2 linked regions of the Prochlorococcus marinus CUG1416 genome follow. The protein of the gene in region 2 interacts with the protein of the main gene of each other region in a pairwise test. Links are inferred from orthologs where the notes say so. Each region holds a gene or a part of one and is shown on either strand. Other genes may lie near its edges.

Evidence for each region.
Region 1: the proteins of cysK (region 2) and cysE interact in binary tests that used the Escherichia coli proteins (3 or more experiments, as listed by UniProt). The link is inferred for Prochlorococcus marinus CUG1416 from one-to-one orthologs.

What each region holds. Positions count from the first base shown.
Region 1 is NZ_JAAORM010000005.1:513,077-519,015, reverse strand. Bases 3,026-5,939 are described here. They hold cysE (serine O-acetyltransferase), read right to left. Parts: upstream 4,893-5,939; coding sequence 4,158-4,892; downstream 3,026-4,157. Other genes in these bases: HA146_RS09105 (GntR family transcriptional regulator), read right to left, coding at 4,899-5,885; secA (preprotein translocase subunit SecA), read left to right, coding at 3,026-4,150. Also shown: ribH (6,7-dimethyl-8-ribityllumazine synthase), read left to right, coding at 1-60; HA146_RS09125 (nuclear transport factor 2 family protein), read left to right, coding at 238-669; HA146_RS09120 (GNAT family N-acetyltransferase), read right to left, coding at 691-1,146; more of secA, read left to right, coding at 1,319-3,025.
Region 2 is NZ_JAAORM010000002.1:137,618-145,987, reverse strand. What follows is about bases 2,500-5,275. They hold cysK (cysteine synthase A), read left to right. Parts: upstream 2,500-3,282; coding sequence 3,283-4,269; downstream 4,270-5,275. Other genes in these bases: queA (tRNA preQ1(34) S-adenosylmethionine ribosyltransferase-isomerase QueA), read right to left, coding at 4,259-5,275; HA146_RS02100 (PLP-dependent transferase), read left to right, coding at 2,500-3,198. Outside these bases: rpsD (30S ribosomal protein S4), read left to right, coding at 1-485; HA146_RS02105 (trans-sulfuration enzyme family protein), read left to right, coding at 562-1,725; more of HA146_RS02100, read left to right, coding at 1,729-2,499; more of queA, read right to left, coding at 5,276-5,395; HA146_RS02085 (dihydrolipoamide acetyltransferase family protein), read right to left, coding at 5,402-6,769; HA146_RS02080 (YlqD family protein), read right to left, coding at 6,988-7,431; HA146_RS02075 (AMP-binding protein), read right to left, coding at 7,470-8,370.

The sequences.
Region 1 (5,939 bases), on a different replicon or contig from region 2:
GGTTGGAATTATGCTTTACAAGCAATTGAGATGGGATCTTTAATTAAAAATTTAAATTAGTTGAAAAAATTAATTATTTCTATCATTGATCCCTTCTTTGAGATAAAGTAATAATGTTATGCGGATGTAGCTCAGTGGTAGAGCATCTCCTTGCCAAGGAGAATGTCGAGAGTTCGAATCTCTTCATCCGCTTTTAATGTTTATATCTTTTAAAGTATCAAAAAGAATAGTTTTGTAATGGCCAGAGTGATTTCTATAGATGATTTAAGGGGATTATTTACTAAACCTTATGGTTCAGATGCACCAACAAAACAAAAATGGGCAGAATTTTATAATGAGAATGTTATTTTTGTAGATCCAACGCAGGAAACAGAGGGATTAGATTCTTATATCAAAGCTCAAGAAAAGCTTGTTAAAAGATGTGATGATGTTTTTTTAGAAACTCATGCAATCTCGATAAGTGGAAATTGTGGATTTGTTGAATGGACAATGGGTTTAAAAATTATGGGTAAAGAATTTATTTATCCAGGAACTACCCGTTTATTATTTGGCGAAAATGGATTAATAAAAGAGCATAGAGATTATTTTGATTTTTGTGGACCAACTTTTGGACCAGTTCCTATTTTAGGCCCTTTTATAAGATGGCTTTATAGTAAATTTGTATCTTGATTTTTGAATAGAAGAAGTGGTTTATATTTCACGAATTAATAATTTTTGAGAAGTAACTTCTTTAAAATCAAATTGAGAATAGAATAATTTTTTATTCGTTGTCATTAAATATAATTTTTTTGTATTTTTAATTTTTTTTGAAGATAAAAGATTGTTTACAATTAATGTGCCAAAACCTTTGCCCTGGTGATTTTGATCAATAACAATATCCCACAGTACTCCGCGGTAAACTCCATCGGTCAAAGCTCTACCAAAACCAACTATTTCGTTGCCAACCCAGAGACTTATTACGACGTCACTATTTGCAAGACATTTTTTTAGATCATTAATTGTTCTACTTTTTGCCCAGAAAGCATTAGTTTCTAGTAACTTTTGTAGCTTTCTTAATCCATTAGTTGGGTTGAGATTAGGACCTAATCCAAAAAACCGTAACCCTAAAGCTCCTTTGGAATGGATGATTAGAGATATTTCTTTCATTTTTAAAAGATTCTAGAAAAGTGAAGATAATTAGGTTATATTTGTGATTTCAATCTAAACACCTTAGTCGATCATTTCTAAAAAATAAAGAGATAAGAGGTTTCTTCATTCTGTTGTAACGCACTAATTTATAATGTTTGTAATAAGATGAATTTTTTAAGGACTTTTACTTATGCTAAAACTTTTGTTGGGAGACCCGAATACACGAAAGTTAAAGCGCTATCAACCAATAGTGGAAGAGATAAATTTTTTAGAAGAAGAAATTTCTCAATTGACTGATGATGAGCTCAGAAGAGAAACTCATGATCTGAAATCAAAGATCTCATCAGAACTAGATCTTAAAAAACAAAAGGAAATCTTAGAAGAATTTCTTCCTAAAGCCTTTGCAATTGTTAGAGAAGCCAGTCAACGTGTTCTTGATATGAGACATTTTGATGTTCAGTTAATAGGTGGGATGGTTTTACATGAGTGTCAAATTGCTGAGATGAAGACTGGTGAAGGAAAAACTCTTGTTGCAACATTACCTTGTTATTTAAATGCTTTAACTGGGAAAGGGGTTCATGTTGTTACCGTAAATGATTATTTAGCTAGGAGGGATGCTGAGTGGATGGGACAAGTTCATCGTTTTTTAGGTTTATCCGTTGGTTTGATTCAACAAGATATGAGCCCAGTTGAGAGGAAAAAAAATTACGATTGTGATATAACTTATGCCACGAATTCCGAATTAGGATTTGATTATTTAAGAGATAATATGTCCACCGATATTAATGAGGTAGTGCAAAGAAAATTCAATTACTGTGTGATTGACGAAGTTGATTCAATATTAATTGATGAAGCAAGAACACCTTTAATCATTTCTGGTCAAGTTGAAAGACCCCAAGAAAAATATCAAAAAGCTTCAGAACTATCTCTTGCACTTATTAAAGCAAAAGCATTAAGTAAAGATGGCATTGATCCAGAAGGGGATTATGAAGTTGATGAAAAGCAAAGAAGTTGTATATTAACCGATCAGGGTTTCGCTAAATGTGAAAAGTATTTGGGAGTTAGTGATTTGTATAATCCTCAAGATCCTTGGGCACACTATATAACTAATGCTCTAAAAGCTAAAGAATTATTTATTAAAGATGTAAATTATATTATTAAAAATGATGAGGCTGTGATAGTGGATGAATTTACCGGTAGGGTGATGCCGGGAAGGCGTTGGAGTGATGGACAACATCAGGCAATAGAAGCAAAAGAGAGTCTTAAAGTTCAGCCTGAGACGCAAACATTAGCATCTATTACTTATCAGAATTTTTTCCTCTTATATCCTGGTCTCGCTGGTATGACAGGAACTGCAAAAACTGAGGAGGTTGAATTTGAAAAAACTTATAAATTAGAATCAACAGTTATACCTACAAATCAAATAAGAAAGAGAAAAGATTGGCCTGATCAAGTATTTAAGACAGAGATCGGTAAATGGAATGCAGTTGCTAAAGAAACTGCTCAAATCCATAGAGATGGTAGACCTGTTTTAGTTGGTACAACCAGTGTTGAAAAAAGTGAGTTATTAAGCTCACTTTTATCCGAAGAAAAAATCCCACATAATTTGTTAAACGCTAAGCCAGAGAACGTTGAACGTGAGGCCGAAATTATTGCTCAGGCAGGAAGAGCAGGTGCTGTTACTATCGCGACTAATATGGCTGGGAGGGGAACAGATATAATTCTTGGTGGTAACAGTGACTATATGGCTAGACTGAAATTAAAAGAGATATTAATTCCTTTGTTGGTAAAGCCAGATAATGAACATAAGCCTCCAATCCCTAAACAAAGAAGTTCAAAAGCTAAGGGTGGTTTTTCTTCAAAAGTTGGCTCAAATTTGAAAAAGAAAATTTCAGATTCTTCAACAAGTCTTTTCCCTTGCAAATTGGATGAAGAAATTGAAAAGAAACTCTCTTTTTTATCTAATGAACTTGTTAAGAATTGGGGAGATAGACAACTTTCTGTCTTGGAGTTAGATGACAGAATTGCTACAGCTGCAGAAAAAGCACCAACCGAGGATAACTGTATCAGGCTTTTGAGAGAATCTTTATCGGATGTCAAAGAAGAATACGAAAAAGTTTTGATTCATGAAGAGGAAAAAGTAAGAGAAGCTGGTGGTTTACATGTCATCGGTACGGAGAGACACGAATCACGAAGAGTGGATAATCAACTTAGAGGTAGATCAGGAAGACAAGGTGATCTTGGAAGTACAAGATTCTTTTTATCTTTAGAAGATAATTTATTAAGGATTTTTGGAGGTGAAAGGGTAGCAAATCTAATGAATGCATTTAGGGTTGATGAAGATATGCCTATCGAGTCAGGAATGCTGACTAGGTCTTTGGAAACTGCTCAAAAGAAAGTAGAAACTTATTATTACGATATTAGAAAACAAGTTTTTGAATATGACGAGGTAATGAATAATCAAAGAAAAGCAGTTTATAGTGAAAGACTAAGAGTTTTGCAAGGAACTGATTTAAAGAGGCAAGTAATAGAATATGGAGAAAGAACAATGAGTGAAATTGTAGAAGCTTATATTAATCCTGATCTTCCTCCTGAAGAATGGAATATTGCTCAATTAATTTCTAAGGTCAAAGAATTTATATATTTATTAGATGATCTCAAAGCTGATGATATCAATTTACTCTCAATAGAAGAATTAAAAAACTATCTTCAAGAGCAGTTGCGAACAGCTTATGATTTAAAAGAATCACAAATAGAAAAGATTCGTTCAGGATTAATGAGAGATGCTGAAAGATTTTTTATTTTGCAGCAAATTGATAATTTATGGCGAGAACATCTTCAATCTATGGATTCATTAAGGGAATCAGTTGGATTGAGAGGCTATGGCCAAAAAGATCCATTAATAGAATATAAAAATGAAGGATATGATATGTTTCTGGAAATGATGACTAATATGAGACGAAATGTTATTTATTCAATGTTTATGTTTCAACCTAAAACTGATACGGATGATAAAAATTAAAAAAGATTTATTCATCGCCAAGAAATTCTATAATTTCTTTGTCTTTAAGATTTTGAGCACTACCTAGTTTAGAAATATCAATAGATTCTGAGTTGGCTAGACATTGTAGAGTTTTTTGTAATTTCAGAATTTCATTTTCAAGTAAGTCAATTCTATCCATTAAATTTTTTATTACATTAGCTTCTGCATCTGGCAAGGCAGAGTGAGCCAATGGATTCACTTTGACACCACTTTGATGCACTACTCTGCCAGGAACTCCAACCACAGTACTGTTCCCCTCTACATTGCGAACAACTACTGAACCCGCGCCAATACGGGTGTTAGACCCTACTGTTATGGACCCTAGTACTTTTGCACCTGCCCCAACTACAACATTTTCCATTAATGTTGGGTGTCTTTTGCCATGATTTTTACCAGTTCCTCCTAATGTAACGCCTTGATAAAGTAGACAATTATTTCCTATCTCAGCTGTTTCACCAATTACAACTCCCATTCCATGGTCTATAAAGACCCGTTTACCAATTTTAGCCCCAGGATGGATTTCAATGCCTGTTACTAGCCTATTAAGATGACTTAACAAGCGAGGAATTAAAGGAATTTTTAATTGCCATAATTTATGCGTAAACCTATGAATTACTATTGATTGGAAGCCTGGGTAGCAAAGAAAAATTTCTAATATCCCCCTGGCAGCAGGATCTCGTTCTTTGATAATTTCTATATCTGATTTAAAAGTTCTTAGGATCATGGTCTAATTAAAAATTCCAATTTCTTTTTTTAATTGATTTATTGTTTCTATACTCAAATAGTTTTTAGCGCATATTATTTGAGGTAATCTCATGAGCTGAGATCGATTTTTTAATAATGTGTTTTCCACAACTGACAAACTCGGCCCATCACACACTATATGGTTTGCAGCCTTTAAAAGCGATAATAATCTACTGTTGTTGTCTGAAATCGCCGTCATAAGCATTAATTCACTACCTCGCATGCTGTGTATGATAACCTCAGCTGCCCGTAATAAACCAGGACTAATGCTAACAATACCGACACAACTTCCGGTATTTAATTCTTTGAGTATTTTCAATTCCTTTTGAAAGTCGCTTAAGTCAACTGCAATAGCTCGAACTCCATATTGTTTCGCAACTTTTTCTAGAGGTTGTAAAAAATATCTGCTTGTGACAATAGTCCCATTATTCGAACTACTCAGAACTTTTTCTAATTCTTCCATAGGAATAACTTCTACTGGTACATTAACTTTTGGAGAGAGCTCTTCTGCTATCAGCATAGAAGCGCCTATATCCTCCCTAGGAGTACTGACTATAATTCTTGCTCCGCATTTAATACGCCAATCAATTTCATTAGTTAATATTTCTCTTGTTTCTTGTAAGGTGCAGCCAAGATTTATGAAGTTATCAATAGCCTTTTTTGCTTCTTGGTCTGGTGGCTGAGATATCTTGTCTTTTGAGTAAATTGATTTTTTTAGTTCTCTTTTAGTAAGATTATCTCTCACATAGATCCCCGATCCAGCTATTGCTTCAACAACCCCATCTACTTCAAGTTGTCTGTAAACTTTGCTAATAGTATTCCGATGGAGTCCAGTCTGCATTGCAAGTTGCCTAGTGCTTGGAAGTCTGTGTCCAGGTGGAAAATGTCTTGCTGCTATTGCAAAGCAAATTTGATTATATATTTGTGTTGAGGCAGGGATATCACTTTCTTGTTGAATATGGAATTTCACTTTAAAACAATCCTGACTAATTAATTTTTATTTATAGTGACACTTTAACATTTG
Region 2 (8,370 bases):
GATCAGAATATGCTATTCGTCTAGAAGAAAAGCAGAAACTAAGGTTCAATTACGGTGTTTCTGAAAAACAGCTCGTTCGTTATATAAAAAAAGCTAGAGCTCAAGAAGGATCAACAGGAACAAACCTACTAAGACTTTTAGAAAACAGACTAGATAATGTTTGTTTTAGATTAGGTTTTGGAGGTACTATTCCAGGATCAAGACAATTAGTAAATCATGGCCATGTAAATGTTAACGGAAAGGTTCTTGACATTGCTGGCTATCAATGCAAATCAGGTGATGTAATCTCAATTAAAGAAAACAAAGCAAGTAAAAAACTTGTTGAAGGAAATATAGAATTCCCTGGTTTAGCAAATGTCCCCCCACATATTGAGTTAGACAAAGCTAAATTAACAGGAAAAATAAATGGGAAATGTGATAGAGAGTGGGTGGCTCTTGAAATAAACGAACTACTAGTTGTTGAATATTATTCAAGAAAAGTTTAATACTACTTTTCTTTGGATTATTAAATCTCTCTTTTAAAAAATGAGAGATTTAATTTAATTCTTATTTTTAAAAATAATGGGAAATAAGGAAAATAATATAAAAAAGCCAGGTTTTAAGACCTTATCTATTCACCATGGGGAAACATTTGCAAAAGAAACTGGATGCGTTATGCCTCCTATTTTTTCTACATCTACTTTCAAACATGGAAATAAAGATAATTTCGACTACACAAGATCAGGCAATCCAAACTTTAGAATTCTAGAAAGCGTCCTTAAATCAATAGAAGATTCTAAATACTGTACCGTTTTTGGATCTGGAATTAGCGCGGTAACTGCAATATCATCAACACTAAAATCAGGTGACAAGATACTCTGCGAGTCAAATCTCTATGGTTGTACAGTGAGGATGTTCGAAAAAGTTTTCAAGAAATTTGGACTAGAAGTTTTATACACAGATTTTACAAACGAAAATAATATCGAAAAGATTTCATACTTCGAGCCAACCTTGATATGGCTAGAAAGTCCAACTAATCCACTTTTGAAGGTACTTGATATTAAGGCGATTTGTGATGAAGCAAATAAATTACAAATCCCAGTAGTTGTGGACAACACCTTTTCTACGGCACTTATTCAAAAACCATTAGACCTTGGAGCAACACTATCACTCGTAAGCACAACAAAATTCATTAATGGACATAGTGATGCACTTGGTGGAGCAGTACTAACAAATAATGAGGTATGGAATAGTAAGATGCTTTTCTCTCAAAAAGCTCTAGGGCTTCAACCATCTCCTTTTGATAGTTGGCTCATTACGAGAGGAGTAAAAACTCTTCCTTTAAGAATCGAACAACAAACGCAAAGTGCAAAATTAATTTCTGAAGAATTAGAGAATCATAAAATAATTAGTAAAGTAATTTATCCTTTTAATCAAAAACATCCGCAATTTAATTTAGCAAAATCGCAAATGAGATCTGGAGGTTCGATGATCACCATAAAATTAAATCTTAAAAAAGAGGATACTTTTAAATTTTGCAAATCTCTCAAATATTTCTCTCTAGCAGAGAGCCTTGGAGGAGTTGAAAGTTTAATTTGTCACCCCGCAACAATGACTCATGCTTCTGTTGATGATGAAACAAAAAATCTTTTAGGCATAGATGATTCTCTTGTCAGATTATCGATTGGATGTGAAGAAACAAAAGATTTAATCTCAGACATATTATTTGCTTTAAATAAATTCTGAAAATTGAGAGATTTACTTAAAAACCCTATATGGAAAAATTTAGAGTTAGGATATTCTATTCCTGATAGTATTCATGCTGTTTCTGTAGCATTACCAACTTGGAACGATGTAATAAATTACGAGGAAAAAAATCAAGAATGCATAAATTTATTGAAGTCCATTTACCCAAGATTCGGGCTAAACCCCATAGTGAAAAGATTATGTGAAAAAGTAAAAAAGGAAAATTACTACAACAATAAAAGTATCTGGCCATATCCGAATGAAAGCATAGCTTTTAAAGCCAAAAAATACATTGATAGAAATACTTCTGAACAATTCTCATTAATAGAAAAAAGAGATAATTTAGCTCTCTTAATAACTGAAAAAAAAGGAAGTATTTATGCAAAATCTTTTTGGCAACATACTGGTCTTGGCATATCTTCAAGGGCTGCTGCTATAGAACTAGGTCTTGAAGATCGCCCTCCAAAATCTTACGTAAATGAATGTTCTCAAAGAATAAAAAATAGAATTTCTAAATCTACAAAAATTAGCTCTAATGATATTCACTTAACTTCATCTGGAATGTCTGCATTGCATACATCATTAGAAATCATATATAAATTATTTCCAGCTAAACCAACACTCCAAATTGGTTTTCCATATGTAGATGTACTTAAATTACCAATGAATATCTTTCATGGAGCCAAGTTAATTACAGAAGAAAATTGCGAGGATATTGAATTAGAAATCAAAAGAATAAATCCATCTGCATTAATTATTGAACTACCGAGTAATCCAATGCTCAAATGTGTAAACATTAAAAAAATTTCAAAAATAGGAAAAAAGTTAAATATTCCCTTAATTGTTGACGATACCATTGGTTCAAATTTAAATATAAATTCCTTAGAACATGCAGATATAGTTTTTACTTCACTTACAAAAATTTTTTCAGGTAGTGGTGATATTCTTGCCGGATCATTCATACTAAATCCAAAAAGCAAATGGATTGATCAATTTAGAAATGCATTAAACGAGATTAATCTTCCAACACTTTCCGATGGAGATACAGTTTATCTAGAGAAAGTTAGTAGAGATGTAAATCAAAGAGTTTTTGAACAAAATAAAGCATGTTTAGAATTAAAAAAAAGATTAGAGACCCATAGCGAGATTAAAAATATTTTCCATCCTGAAAATTGTCCAAATTTTAATTCTTTGCTCACTTCTGATGGAGGATATGGCTGCTTATTATCATTTGAATTAAATGGAGGATTGAACAAAGCTAAGAAATTTTATGATTCTCTACAAGTATCCAAAGGACCTAGTTTAGGTACAAAATTTACTCTAGTTTGTCCTTATGTTTTACTAGCTCATTATGACGAGTTGGATTGGGCTGAAAGTTTTGGTATACCTTCGCACCTAATTAGAGTATCAGTTGGATTAGAAGACCAAGATCAATTATGGAAAAGCTTTTCTGAAGCACTAAATAATTTCTAAATTCCTAGTATTTACCGTATAGAAACTTATATACTCTTTTTCTGAATAATAGTTAGTATTAAAATATATTTTCTCAATATATAAATGGCAAAAATTTATGAGGACAACAGTTTTGCTATTGGAAACACTCCATTAGTAAAATTAAAATCAGTTACTAAAAACGCGAAAGCTACAGTACTTGCAAAAATTGAAGGTAGAAACCCAGCTTATAGTGTCAAATGTAGGATTGGCGCCAACATGATCTGGGATGCAGAGAAAAGTGGGAAACTTACAAAAGACAAAACAATTGTTGAGCCAACTTCTGGAAATACAGGAATTGCTCTAGCTTTTACTGCTTCAGCAAGAGGTTATAAACTCATCCTTACAATGCCAGAATCCATGTCAATTGAAAGAAGAAGGGTTATGGCAGTGTTGGGGGCTGAAATTGTTTTAACAGAGGCCTCTAAAGGTATGCCTGGAGCAATAGCTAAGGCTAAAGAGATTGCAGAAAGTAATCCTTCTCAATATTTCATGCCAGGTCAATTTGATAATCCAGCAAACCCTGAAATTCATTTCAAAACTACTGGACCAGAAATCTGGGATGATTGCGATGGTGAAATTGATGTTTTAGTTGCAGGGGTTGGAACTGGCGGCACAATTACAGGAGTTTCAAGATACATTAAGCAAGAGAAGGGCAAAAATATTACTTCTGTAGCTGTAGAACCCTCACATAGTCCTGTTATTACACAGACAATGAATGGAGAAGAGGTTAAATCTGGACCACATAAAATTCAAGGAATTGGTGCAGGATTTATTCCTAAGAACCTTGACTTATCAATTGTTGATAAGGTTGAACAGGTAACAAATGACGAGTCAATCGAGATGGCTCTTAGATTAGCAAAAGAAGAAGGGCTATTAGTAGGAATATCTTGTGGAGCTGCGGCGGCGGCGGCTGTTAGATTAGCTGAACAAGATGAATATGCGGGGAAAACCATCGTAGTTGTTCTACCTGATTTAGCAGAGAGATATTTATCATCAATTATGTTTACTGAAGTTCCAAGCGGAATCATTCAAGAACCAGTCAAAGCCTAAATCTATTTTTCTCCAGTAATGAATCTGGTGAAATATACATAGCATCGCCATAAGAGAAAAATCTAAATTTTTCTTTTATGGCTTTTTTATACAAATCTAATAATCTTTCTCTACCAATCATTGCACTTACTAGTAGTAATAATGAACTTTTAGGAAGATGAAAATTAGTTAATAATCCATCAACTACCTTAAATTTATAACCTGGCTTAATTACTAAATCCACGTACTTCGCTATAGGAATAAAGTCATTAATTTCGTTAGAATAACAACTTTCAAGAGCTCTTACGCTAGTTGTTCCAATAGCAATTATTCTTCTATCTGTTTTCTTTATTCTTTTTATTTCCTCCACTACTTCCTTATTAACACTTACCCATTCTTTATGAAGTTTTAAGTTACTTAAATCTTCTTGATCAATTGGTTTGAATGTTCCATAACCCACGTGCAAAGTTATCGGTAAGATTATTACTCCTTTTTTTTTTAGATTGGAAATAAGACTTTTGCTTAAGTGTAAACCAGCTGTTGGTGCAGCAACTGCCCCCGGATTAGTTGCATACTCAGTTTGATAACTTTTCTCATGAAAAGATTCTTCTTCAGAATTTTTTATATAAGGAGGGAGAGGGATTTCCCCGTATTTATCAAGAAGGTCATTCATTGAATTAAGACCAGTTATATTTTCAGGAAATTTAATAAATCTCCCTCCAGTTTCTTCATCAACCCCATCAACCATCAAATTAATATCTTGTGCCAAAAGAGATTTTAATTTTATTTTTCTATTTATTTTTAACTTTTTCGCTGGCTTTGCCAAACATAACCAAACACATTCATGTGACCTTTCTAAAACTAATAATTCGACTAATGTCTTATTTTCTAATTCAACCTTTAACCTAGCTTTCATTACTTTAGTATTGTTTACAACTACAAGATCGCCTTCTCTAAATTCATCTAAAAGATTCTTGGTAAATTTATTAGTTAAGCAGTCTTCTTCTAAAACACTATTTCTAACTATCATCAATCTTGATTCATGCCTAATTGCAGAAGGTTTACTAGCAATTAATGAAGGATCAAGAAAGTAATTATAAGCTTCAAGCTTATGATCACTTTCTTGATTATTCATTTGAGAAATCAATTAAATTTAAGATACAAGTGTCTCTGACTCATTTTCAATCAGGTAAGCCAAGTCTTTTAAGAACAAAGCACCATCAGCTCCATAGATCACTCTGTGATCAGCTGTTAGATTTACTTGCATTATTTTTTTAACAGATATTGAACCATCACTATTTCCTACAACAGTTGGTTTCGATGATGCTATCGCTAAGATCGCACCGGTCCCTGGTGGTAGTATTGCGTCAAATCTATCAACTCCAAACATACCAAGGTTAGATAAGGTAAATGTTCCCGTTGAGTATTCATCAGGTTCTAATTGTTTTGATCTTGATCTTTTTACGAGATCTTTCCATTCCCTAGATAATTCAAATAAATCAGTATTGCATGGTTCTTTTAATACTGGAGTTATTAGTCCACCATCTTCCATCGCGACAGCAACAGCAATATTTATGTTTTCTGGATAAGAAATTCCATTTTCTGAAAAACTTGAGTTAACTTGAGGATGTTTCTTAAGTGTCTTTGCAACTGCCTTTACTAGTAAAGCAGTCATAGTTACTCCATTCTGTTTTACCTTTTTGTAGAAATTATCTAATTTATCTGTATTGATAGAGTATCCAACCCTAAAACATGGAACATCTAAACTAGATTCCATATTTTTATTTACCGCTTTTTGAAGAGTATTAAATTGAACTGTTTCTCCAGGATTACCAAAACTATTTCCTGAAGTTTCTGGTTTACTTTCAACTCCCAAATTTGAAACAGGTATACTTGCAGGAGAAGCACCTTCTCCTATCCATGGTATAGAGACAGATTGGCCATTAGCTTTTAAAATATCATCGGCTTGAATCCTTCCGTGAGGGCCAGATCCATGAACCTTTGCTAAATCAACACCCATTTGAGAGGCTAGTTTTTTAGCTCTTGGAGATGCAATTATCCTCGAAGAAACATTACTTGTAGCGGCATTAATTTGATCGCTATTAAAAGATGGTACAGGCTTTTCACTCTTTAAGACGACTTCCTGTGCTTCTTTTTTGATATTTTCAGTCTGGACTAATGGTTTTTCTTCAGTTTTATTGCTTACCAATTCCAGTTGGTCTGAAGTAGAGACTTCGGGTTGATTTCCTTTATTTTGTTCTTGAACAGAAGCTATTTCATCCTCATTTTCTACAATGAGACCAATAGTTTCTCCAACAGGAGCAGTGCTGCCGGCAGGCATTAAAACTGCTGCAAGATATCCATCTTGGAAAGATTCAACATCCATATCTGCCTTATCAGATTCAACAACCAAGACAGATTCGCCTCTTTCAACCTTATCTCCCGGATTTTTCAACCATTCCACAATCTTGCCCTCCGTCATAGTAGAACTCAAGGCAGGCATGAATATTTCGTGAGACATAAGAAAATCGTTATTGCATAAGTTTCAAGGGATTTTTACCAAACTTTCAAAAGTTTTTATAATTAAGGACCCTTTTAACTCTTGGTCTAATTATACGAAATCATGTTCACAGTGGGAACTCTTAAAACTTAAGAAAGTAATAATTTAGATTGATTAGAATTCAAAACTTTTCGCAATTAAGATTTACTTATTTTTATCAAGAATACTAAATCTTTTCTTTAATTATTATCTATAGATTGAATAACTCCATCTTTAACCGTAATCGAGACCTGCATTTTTTCAATAAGATTGTCGCCCACAGTGACATCACAGAAACTATCCACTTGCCCTTGATCAACAATTTCGTCCATTTTTAATTCGCGAACTTGACCCTGTTGTTGCAGTAGATTTCTTTTTTGTTCTTCAATTTCATTTCGTTTTGCGGCGACTTGTTGTTGCACCTGACTAACCTGTTCTTGAACTCTTGGATCTAGAGGATTAACCGATTGGGATCTAATATTATTTACTATTTGCTGCCCCTCTTGCTCAAGTTGAGATAATTGCTGATCAATGTTTGAAATTGCTTTGCTTAATTCTTTTTCAGCATCTTCCTTCCAAGTTGGTGTAACTACAGCTTTAATAGCTATTGAGCGCTTTATAGATATTGAGTTTTTTGTTTCCATAAAAAATTAAATTACCTTTTCAATATAGATAGAACAAATCAAATTTTCTTACTAAATTTGTTTTCATACATATTTTCTATTTGTAATGAATACTTTTTTTCTATTTCTTTTCTTTTTTGTTTAAGAGTTTGTGTTAACAAACCATTTTCTAAAGTAAAGGCATCCACAAAATAACAATCTAATATTTGTTCTTCTAATCTTGCTCCTAATCGACTTTTAAGCAAATTATTAATTTGTGATTTAAAAAATGTACCAATATTCTTATTCAGGTTTAATTTTGAAAGGTCTTCTTCCAAAAACTTGTTTTTAACCAATTCAAAATTAGGCACTACAAGGGCTGTCAAACATTTCTTATCTTGACCTACTAGTTGAATCTGATTAATAAATTCAGAACTAAGGATTTCGGTCTCTAGCGGATTCGGTTCTATATTTTCACCACTTGATAGCACTATTGTATCCTTGGCTCTTCCTGTTATAAAGAGAGAACCATTTGGTATTAGAAAACCTAAATCACCAGTATCAAACCAACCATCCTTGGACAAAACATCTTTTGTAGCCAATTCATTTTTAAGATAACCTTTCATGACTTGTGGTCCCTTAACAAGAATTTTTCCGACTTCTCTGAACTTCAGAATCTTTTTTTTATCATCATTCACTATTTTGATTTCAGTAAATGCTAGAGGCTGACCGGATGATCCTCTAACATTTAATTCTCTTCTCCTACAAGTTAATACTGGACTAGTTTCTGTTAGTCCATATCCCACCAAAACATCTACACCTAAAGATTCAAAAAAAAGATCCACATGTTCTGGCAATGCACCTCCGCCGTTAATGGGAAATTTTAGTTTTTCCCCGCATAGTTGTCTAAGAATATTCGGCCATAAAAAAATAGTAGACAACTTATGTAAAGGATATCGGCCAATAACAGAAACCAGTAAG